DNA from 2 places in the Sporosarcina sp. FSL K6-2383 genome. Region 2 is predicted to be linked to the other one. Evidence: riboswitches for the same ligand, from Rfam matches in the RefSeq annotation. Region 2 holds a riboswitch; the other holds the start of a gene.
The links. A riboswitch is a leader RNA that binds a small molecule or an ion and turns the genes downstream of it on or off. The one in region 2 is predicted to bind S-adenosylmethionine.

Region 1 (4,167 bases), 1.2 Mb from region 2:
AAGAGTTGCTCATGATGATGCCAGAAGAAGTTGGTGACGAAGCATTGGCACAAGAGAAAGTACTTGTGAAAAATGCGAAGAAAATTGGTCTGTTGGTAGCAGGTCTTGCTGCACAACGTTTCGGTACGAAATTAGAAGCTGAGCAGGAAGTACTTGTGAACATCGCGGATATTGCCAACAATATCTTTGCTATGGAATCAGCATTGCTACGTGCAGAAAAAGCAGTAGCACGTAACGGTGAAGAAAAAGAGCAACAGAAGATTCTTTACACACAAATCTTCTGTCAAGAAGCATTTGAAGATATTGAAAGAGATGCAAAAGAAACACTATTTGCAGCAGTCGATGGCGACAACCAGCGCATGATGGTTTCTGCACTACGCAAATTGACACGCTCAAATCCATATAACATCATCGCGAAAAAACGTGAGGCTTCGGTGAAATTGATTGAAGCTGAAAAGTACATCGTTTAATCGTATACAAATCATCCAGGTGCCAATAGGTGTCTGGATGATTTTCTGTTATAATTGCGATAATGGAGGTGTTGGATATGGGACTTACATATTACGGATATCCGAAATGTAGCACGTGTAGAAAAGCAAAGGCTTGGCTTGCAGCGAACGATTTGAATTTTCAAGAGGTCAATATTGCTGAAGCTCCCCCTTCGGCAGAGGAACTAAGTAAAATCATTACAACGTCCGGACTAGAATTGAAGAAGTTTTTCAATGTCAGTGGGATGAAATACAGAGAACTTAATTTGAAAGACAAACTACCGGAAATGTCAGATGATGAGAAAATTAGTTTACTTGCATCAGATGGTATGTTGATAAAAAGGCCACTTGTTTTCGGCGATGATAAAGTGACAGTTGGATTCAAGGAAGAGGAATTTGAAAACGTTTGGACAAAGTGATTCCTTCCTTGTTTTTATGAACTAAATATGCGAATATTGAAGTGAATGAAATTATATATTTGGAGGGGTTACGGAATGAGCACACCAAAAGATCTGCGTTATTCTGAAGAGCATGAATGGGTAAAAGAAGAAGGCGGTAACTACCGTATTGGAATTACACATTTTGCACAATCTGAACTTGGCGATATCGTTTTCGTTGAACTTCCATCTGTAGGTGACGACATCAAAGCAGACGAGCCTTTCGGAAGCGTTGAATCCGTTAAGACAGTATCGGAACTTTATGCACCAATTAGCGGTAAAGTAATTGAAGTAAACGAAGGTCTAGAAGATAGCCCTGAATTCGTGAATGAATCTCCATACGAAAATGCATGGATGATTGTTGTTGAACCATCTGATGCATCTGAATTGGATGCATTAATGTCCGCTGAAGCATACGAAAAAATGACAGTCGGAGAATAATGTAATCTAACTAAACGCCGGTCTTATCACGGCGTTTTTTTGAACCATAAAAAATGAAGCGTGGGAGGATCCTTTGTGCTATATGACAGAGTGATTGTTGTTGAAGGGGGCCAAGATAGAAAACGTCTTGCACGAATTCTGGCTGAGTCCGTTGATATCATTTGTACGAACGGGACAGTTAGCTCCTATCGGCTGGAAGAATTACTGGAACCTTATGAACAACATGAGCTGTATGTCTTTGTCGATGCGGATGAATCAGGTGAGCAGATTCGAACATTAGTCAAAAGGGGATTCCCTAACGCGATTCATTTATATACAGAAAAAGTTTATAAGGAAGTGGAAACGACTCCATACAAAGTGCTTGCAACAATATTACTGGATGCAAATTTTAACATACACCCCGAATTTTTGACTTGATTCGGCAGGAAGCCCAAATTCCCTGCCGAATCAAGTCAAGCCTCCGGTGGATGTCACAAATTTTGAAGGGAGTTAATTGCAGGCAGTCTAAGTTCGCGACGTCCTGTCGCAACGACTGCATACCCACGTCCTGTGGGCACAATTCAAAATTTGGACGCAATTACGCCGAGGCGTAATTGATTATAAAAGGATGGTTTATAAACAATGGAAACATGGACACGTGAACAATGGGAAGCAACTGTGAAAGAGTCAGACGTTGCGGTATATTATCTCTATACACCGATGTGTGGGACCTGTGCTGTCGCATCGAAAATGATGGAAGTTGTGTCAGTAATGAAGCCAGACTTACCAATTGGGAAAGCGGATTTGAATTACGTACAAGACTTGGCGATGGATTATGAAATCGAAAGTGTTCCTTGCTTACTCATTCAAAAGGATGGCGTTGTGCAGCATAAAATCTATGCATTTCAGTCAGTTCCTTATCTACTTGAAAAAATAAGTTGACATAGTTTGAGAAGCTATGCTATACTTCGTTTTAACATTTAATTGAATAGGTCGCTCTTATTAAGAGAGGTGGAGGGATAGTGCCCTTTGAAGCCCGGCAACCGTCACGAAAGTGAAATGGTGCCAAATCACACAAAGCATTTGCTTTGGGAGATGAGAGATTGGACGAACGTTTATTTATGATAACGTCAAGCCTTTCTGCCCGTCTGCAGGAAGGCTTTTTTATATTTTCGGCTTTATATTATCAACATAGTGTAAAGAAAATGATCCAGAGGTGAAAGAAATGATTCATTTATCAAATATAAATAAACGATACGGTGATGGATCAGCTAGTATTACAGCTGTCAAAGATGTATCGCTTGAAATTGCTGATGGCGAGATTTTCGGAGTCATTGGTTATAGTGGGGCAGGAAAAAGTACGCTAATTCGCTTGCTGAATGGTCTTGAAATGCCTACATCTGGCACTGTGCAGATTGGGAAGTTAGAAATTTCAGCTATCAAGGGAAAAGAACTAAGGGAAGCACGACAAAAAGTAAGTATGATTTTCCAACATTTCAACTTACTATGGTCTAGAACTGTTAAAGAAAATATCGCTTTTCCGCTGGAAATCGCAGGAGTACGAAAAGTAGACCGTGAAAAGAAAGTGACAGAGCTGATTGAACTTGTAGGTTTGGCTGGTCGTGAAAATGCCTATCCATCCGAATTATCAGGCGGTCAAAAGCAGCGTGTGGGAATCGCCCGCGCGCTGGCAAATGACCCAGAAGTTCTGTTATGTGATGAAGCAACTTCAGCCCTTGATCCAGAGACAACAGATTCAATTCTCGATCTTCTAACGGGTATTAACGAACGATTAGGCTTGACGATTGTGTTGATCACACATGAAATGCACGTCATTCGTAAAATTTGCCATCGGGTTGCAGTCATGGAAGCGGGCGAAGTTGTCGAGTTGGGAGATGTCCTAGAAGTATTCCAATCACCGCAAGCGCCGATTACGAAACGATTTGTTTCTCAAATAACGGAGCCGGTAGAAGTGAAGCAGGCATTGGCGCATATTAAAGAAGAGGTATCTTCTGGTACGCTTATCAAGCTTGTATTTGTAGGGGAACGGACAGAACAGCCCGTTTTGGCAGGCCTGATACGTAAATTTGATGTAGATGTGAACATCGTTCAGGGGAATATTTCACATACGCATGGCGGGGCATACGGTTCGTTAATCCTTCAGCTTGTGGGAGATGAGGGGACCATTAAAGAAGCCATTCGTTATCTTCATGAAAAAGATGTGCAGACAGAGGTGATTAGTAATGATTGAAACCCTATTTCCGAATGTGGACTGGCCGAAAATGTGGGAAGCAACAGTTGAAACTATTTATATGACAGTATTATCTACATTTTTTACGTTAGTAATCGGATTAGTGCTAGGTGTCCTTCTGTTCCTTTCAAGCCCTGGACAGCTGTGGGCCAATAAGTTCGCCAATATTGTGACGGGGGCATTCGTCAATATTTTTAGGTCGATACCTTTTATTATATTAATTATTTTACTGATTCCCTTTACGAAGTTCCTACTAGGGACGATACGTGGACCTGATGCAGCATTGCCTGCACTTATTATTGGAGCAGCTCCTTTCTATGGAAGAATGGTATTAATTGCACTTCAGGAAATTGATAAAGGCGTCATCGAAGCTGCCAAGTCGATGGGAGCGAAAACGCGCACAATTATATTCAAAGTTCTATTACCTGAGTCGATGCCTGCGCTTGTTTCGGGCATTACTGTCACATCTATTGCACTCGTCGGCTATACGGCAATGGCGGGAATCATTGGAGCAGGTGGTCTTGGAACGCTAGCGTTTTTAGATGGATTCCAGCGCAACCGTGGAGACGTT
Region 2 (4,167 bases):
CGAGAATTTTAAAAATAGTACCATTAACTTCATGGTCATTACGGACAAACGAAATCTTTTCATCGATTTTGCGCGCTGCGACAAAATCCGATACATCTTTTTCCTTGCGTGGAAAAGCCATTCGAATTCCCCCTAGTGTTTATTTTCATCATGCCCTCAATCAATTAAAAAAATGCTTAGGTCAAACCCTAAGCGTGGCATAAAAGACGAAACACAACTCAACGAAAATGATAGATCACAAGTTGTCTACTAACTAGTATACCATATTTTGACGAAATTTGCAGAAATGCTGTTTCCGTCAGATTCAGAGTGCCTTCCATTTTGTAGTCAACGCTAATAATTTAAATCTTTCATTGACAATCATTTCTTTTTAAACACTGCTGAAACTCGCTTCTCACTACCTTCTTTCATCCGTTGGAAATTTTCGATATGCTTCCAAATCGCAAGTATGAATAATACAATTGCGATGACGATGGGCCAGTAACCTTCTGACCAAAATGCCAAGGTCAAGAATGTCACGTACAACATCAAAACGCCAAACACCAGAAAGTTAGTCGTAAGTGCTACGACTACTAACAACGCAAAACCAACGAGACCGAAACGCCAATCGAGTGCGAGTAGAACGCCGATAACTGTAGCAGTTCCTTTGCCGCCGTTGAACTGCATGTAAAACGGAAAGTTATGTCCAGCGACTGTTGCGGCACCTACCAAAAAGAGTAGTAATGCGACATCATTTCCCGGCAATTCCGCATTCACAGAAAAAAAGTGTACAAGTAGTACAGCCAGCGCACCTTTTCCAATATCAATCGCTGCTACAAGAGCACCAAACTTTTTCCCTAACACAATCGTAGCATTCGAAGCACCTGCATTTTTGACCCCAGTTTCTTTTAAATTAACTCCTGAAATCTTCGTTGCAACAACCGAGCCGTGTAAGCATCCGATTAAATATCCACACAGTAGCACTCCTATAACCCACAACCACATACCAATTCCCCCAAACTAGTGAAATTACTCTATTGATTCCGTCTGCTCTCCAGCAGGAGGCATCCCAAAGCGCCAAGCGTTGTTGGTAAGATTCATTATTTCAACTTGTATAATCGTTATTATAACATCTTAGAGTAAATGTAAGTTTCTGAAAAAACTTTCAATAAACACTTGACATTGTATTAAGAATTCGCCTATACTACTTCACAAGATGGAAAACTAAATCAATCAAACTCTTATCAAGAGCGGCGGAGGGACTAGGCCCTGCGATGCCCGGCAACCGGCAAGTGACTAACTTGCACAGGTGCTACTTCCTACAGATTCGTGTAAACGGTCTGAAAGATAAGAGGAGGAATAAGCGAAAGCGTAACCCTCTTCTTAGCGTTAAGCGAAGGGGGTTATTTTTTATTCCTAAAAGAATATCCCCGACGCCTCCGCACGTATTCAAAAAATATCCATCTAAAAAACTACTGGAGGTAATGACAATGACAAAACTTCAACCCGAAACACTTCTTCTACATGGTGGCCAAGAGCCAGACCCGGTGACAGGATCACGCGCGGTGCCGATTCATAGAACAACCTCTTTCGTATTCCGTGACACAGAACATGCACAAAATTTGTTCGCTTTGAAGGAAGCGGGTAATATTTATTCTCGTATTATGAATCCAACGGTCGACGTTTTTGAAAAGCGTGTAGCTCTATTGGAAGGTGGAACGGCGGCAGTTGCATTATCATCAGGAATGGCAGCTATTGCGTTTTCGATTTTAAATATAGCAGGTGCTGGCGATGAAATCGTAGCTGCGAGTAATTTGTACGGAGGTACTTATAATTTATTCGCAGTATCACTGCCACGCTATGGCATTAACGTAAAATTTGTGGATGCGACGGACCCTGAAAACTTCCGTGCAGCCATTACAGATAAAACAAAAGCGATTTTTGCTGAAACAATTGGTAATCCAAGCCTTCATGTGCTTGATATTGAAGCAGTTGCGAATATCGCACATGACAATGGAATTCCACTACTTATTGATAATACATTCCCATCACCTTATGGTTCGAACCCTATTGATTTTGGGGCAGACGTTGTTATTCATTCTGCAACGAAATGGATTGGTGGACATGGAACGTCTATCGGGGGTGTCGCGATTGACTCTGGGAAATTTGATTGGACACAAGGAAGATTCCCTGGTTTCACAGAGCCAGATGAAACGTACCATGGTATTCGTTATGGTATTGATGCAGCGGGTGCAGCATTTGCGACGAAGTTACGCGTTCAAGCGCTTCGTGATTTCGGACCATGCTTGAGTCCGGATAATGCATTTGCTTTCTTACAAGGACTTGAAACATTACATTTACGTGTGGAAAAACATAATGCCAATGCGCTTAAAGTGGCAGATTATTTGAAGCAACATCCGTCAGTGGAGTGGGTAACGTATACGGGTCTTGAAAATCATCCTTCAGCTAACAATGCGAAAAAATATTTGAAAAATGGTTTTGGTTCAATTATCGTCTTCGGTATTAAAGGTGGACGCGAAGCGGGTCGTAACTTGATCGATAATGTTAACATTTGGTCGCATGTTGCGAACGTTGGAGATGCAAAATCACTTATTATTCATCCGGCTTCAACAACGCATCAGCAGCTATCCGCAGAGGGACTTGAAGAAGCTGGCGTCAAAGAAGAATTGATCCGCCTATCAGTTGGACTGGAAGCGGTAGAAGATATTATCGCGGATCTTGCACAGGCCATTGATAAGGCAGTTCCAGTCAAAGCATAAAATTATACCCGATAAAATAACAAGGAGCGTGACGGGCATGGGGACAGGATTTGTGAACATTGGAAGCTTACAATTGGAGTCGGGCATTATGCTAGAAAATGTTCAGCTAGCCTATGAAAGAATAGGTAGACCAGAGGCACAAACTGTCCTTATTTGCCACGCATTGACGGGAAATCATGAAACCATTGGAACGGATAAAAATCCAGGCTGGTGGAGTGGCCTTGTAGGTCAAGGGAAAAGTATCGATACCAATCAATTCTCGGTCATCTCGTTCAATGTGCTTGGAGGATGTGATGGATCGACGGGACCGTCATCTATCAATCCATCTACCGGGGCACCTTATGACGAGTTATTTCCAGAAGTGACCATTCGGGATATGGTACATGCGGAGCGCAAAGCGCTAACGGTACTAGGAGTAGATCGACTACGCGCGGTGATTGGTGCTTCGCTTGGTGGTATGCGAGTCTTAGAATGGGGTATTTTATATGCAGATGATATGGATGTACTCGTACCGATTGCAGCTACACCAACGCTAAGTGCGTATGGGGTTGGCTTGCAGGCGATAGGTAGTGATATAGGTTTCGGCAATGATGTGTATACAGGACCAGCTTTAGTAAAACACTTTGATCCGAATAGTTATTACACACTGCTCGGTGCTATGAATACCCATGATATTGGTCGTGGACGTGGAGGCATCGCGAACGCTTCTCGCCAATTCTCTGCAAAAGTAGTGGCATTCGCATTTACGAATGATTTGATTTATCCAACGGAAGAGATTCAGGCGTTTGCACATCTTGTTGAAGATTCAAGCTATGTTCTCGTCAATACACAATCCGAGCAGGATGGATTTTTAACTGAATTCGACAAATGGGGACTTATTATTAAGCAATTCATGGAGGTGGCGGTATGCCGTCAATCAAAGTCGCTATACTCGGTTTCGGCACTGTAGGCGAAGGGATTTATAGGATTTTAAATGAAAGAAAAGAAGAGATTCGGCAAGAAACGGGGCATACGATTGACATCGTGTCTATCCTTGTGCGTGATAAGTCGAAAGAACGTCGTGTAACAGTTGGGACAGTCATTACAACTGATGTCCAAGAGATTTTGTTGAATCCGGACATCGACGTCATTTTTGAAGCAATTGTTGGTGAAGAACCGGCATTTAGCTATTTAATAGAAGCAATTGACAAAGGCTATCATGTCATTACTGCCAATAAAGCGATGTTTGCCAAACATGGCCCCGCGCTCGTCAAACATGCGGAAGCCCATGGTGTTCAAGCGCGCTATGAAGCAACCACAGCAGGCGGCGTACCGATTATCCGGACGATTACGAGCTTGTTGCCGGCAGATCGTGTGCGACGTATTCGAGGAATTTTGAATGGCACATCGAATTTCATCCTGACGAAAA

Region 1: another riboswitch for S-adenosylmethionine. It lies ahead of MKZ10_RS16105 (methionine ABC transporter ATP-binding protein); the one in region 2 lies ahead of MKZ10_RS03970 (O-acetylhomoserine aminocarboxypropyltransferase/cysteine synthase family protein).

Annotation. Positions count from the first base shown of each region.
Region 1 covers NZ_CP152017.1:3,182,733-3,186,899, reverse strand. The annotation lists gene MKZ10_RS16130 (acyl-CoA dehydrogenase family protein) at 1-470, shown strand, start outside; gene MKZ10_RS16125 (arsenate reductase family protein) at 548-907, shown strand; gene gcvH (glycine cleavage system protein GcvH) at 983-1,366, shown strand; gene MKZ10_RS16115 (toprim domain-containing protein) at 1,442-1,783, shown strand; gene MKZ10_RS16110 (thioredoxin family protein) at 1,988-2,287, shown strand; SAM riboswitch class I at 2,342-2,447, shown strand; gene MKZ10_RS16105 (methionine ABC transporter ATP-binding protein) at 2,571-3,596, shown strand; gene MKZ10_RS16100 (methionine ABC transporter permease) at 3,589-4,167, shown strand, end outside.
Region 2 covers NZ_CP152017.1:746,019-750,185, forward strand. The annotation lists gene MKZ10_RS03960 (DUF2187 family protein) at 1-121, opposite strand, end outside; gene MKZ10_RS03965 (glycerol-3-phosphate acyltransferase) at 361-984, opposite strand; SAM riboswitch class I at 1,218-1,333, shown strand; gene MKZ10_RS03970 (O-acetylhomoserine aminocarboxypropyltransferase/cysteine synthase family protein) at 1,470-2,759, shown strand; gene MKZ10_RS03975 (alpha/beta fold hydrolase) at 2,797-3,708, shown strand; gene MKZ10_RS03980 (homoserine dehydrogenase) at 3,666-4,167, shown strand, end outside.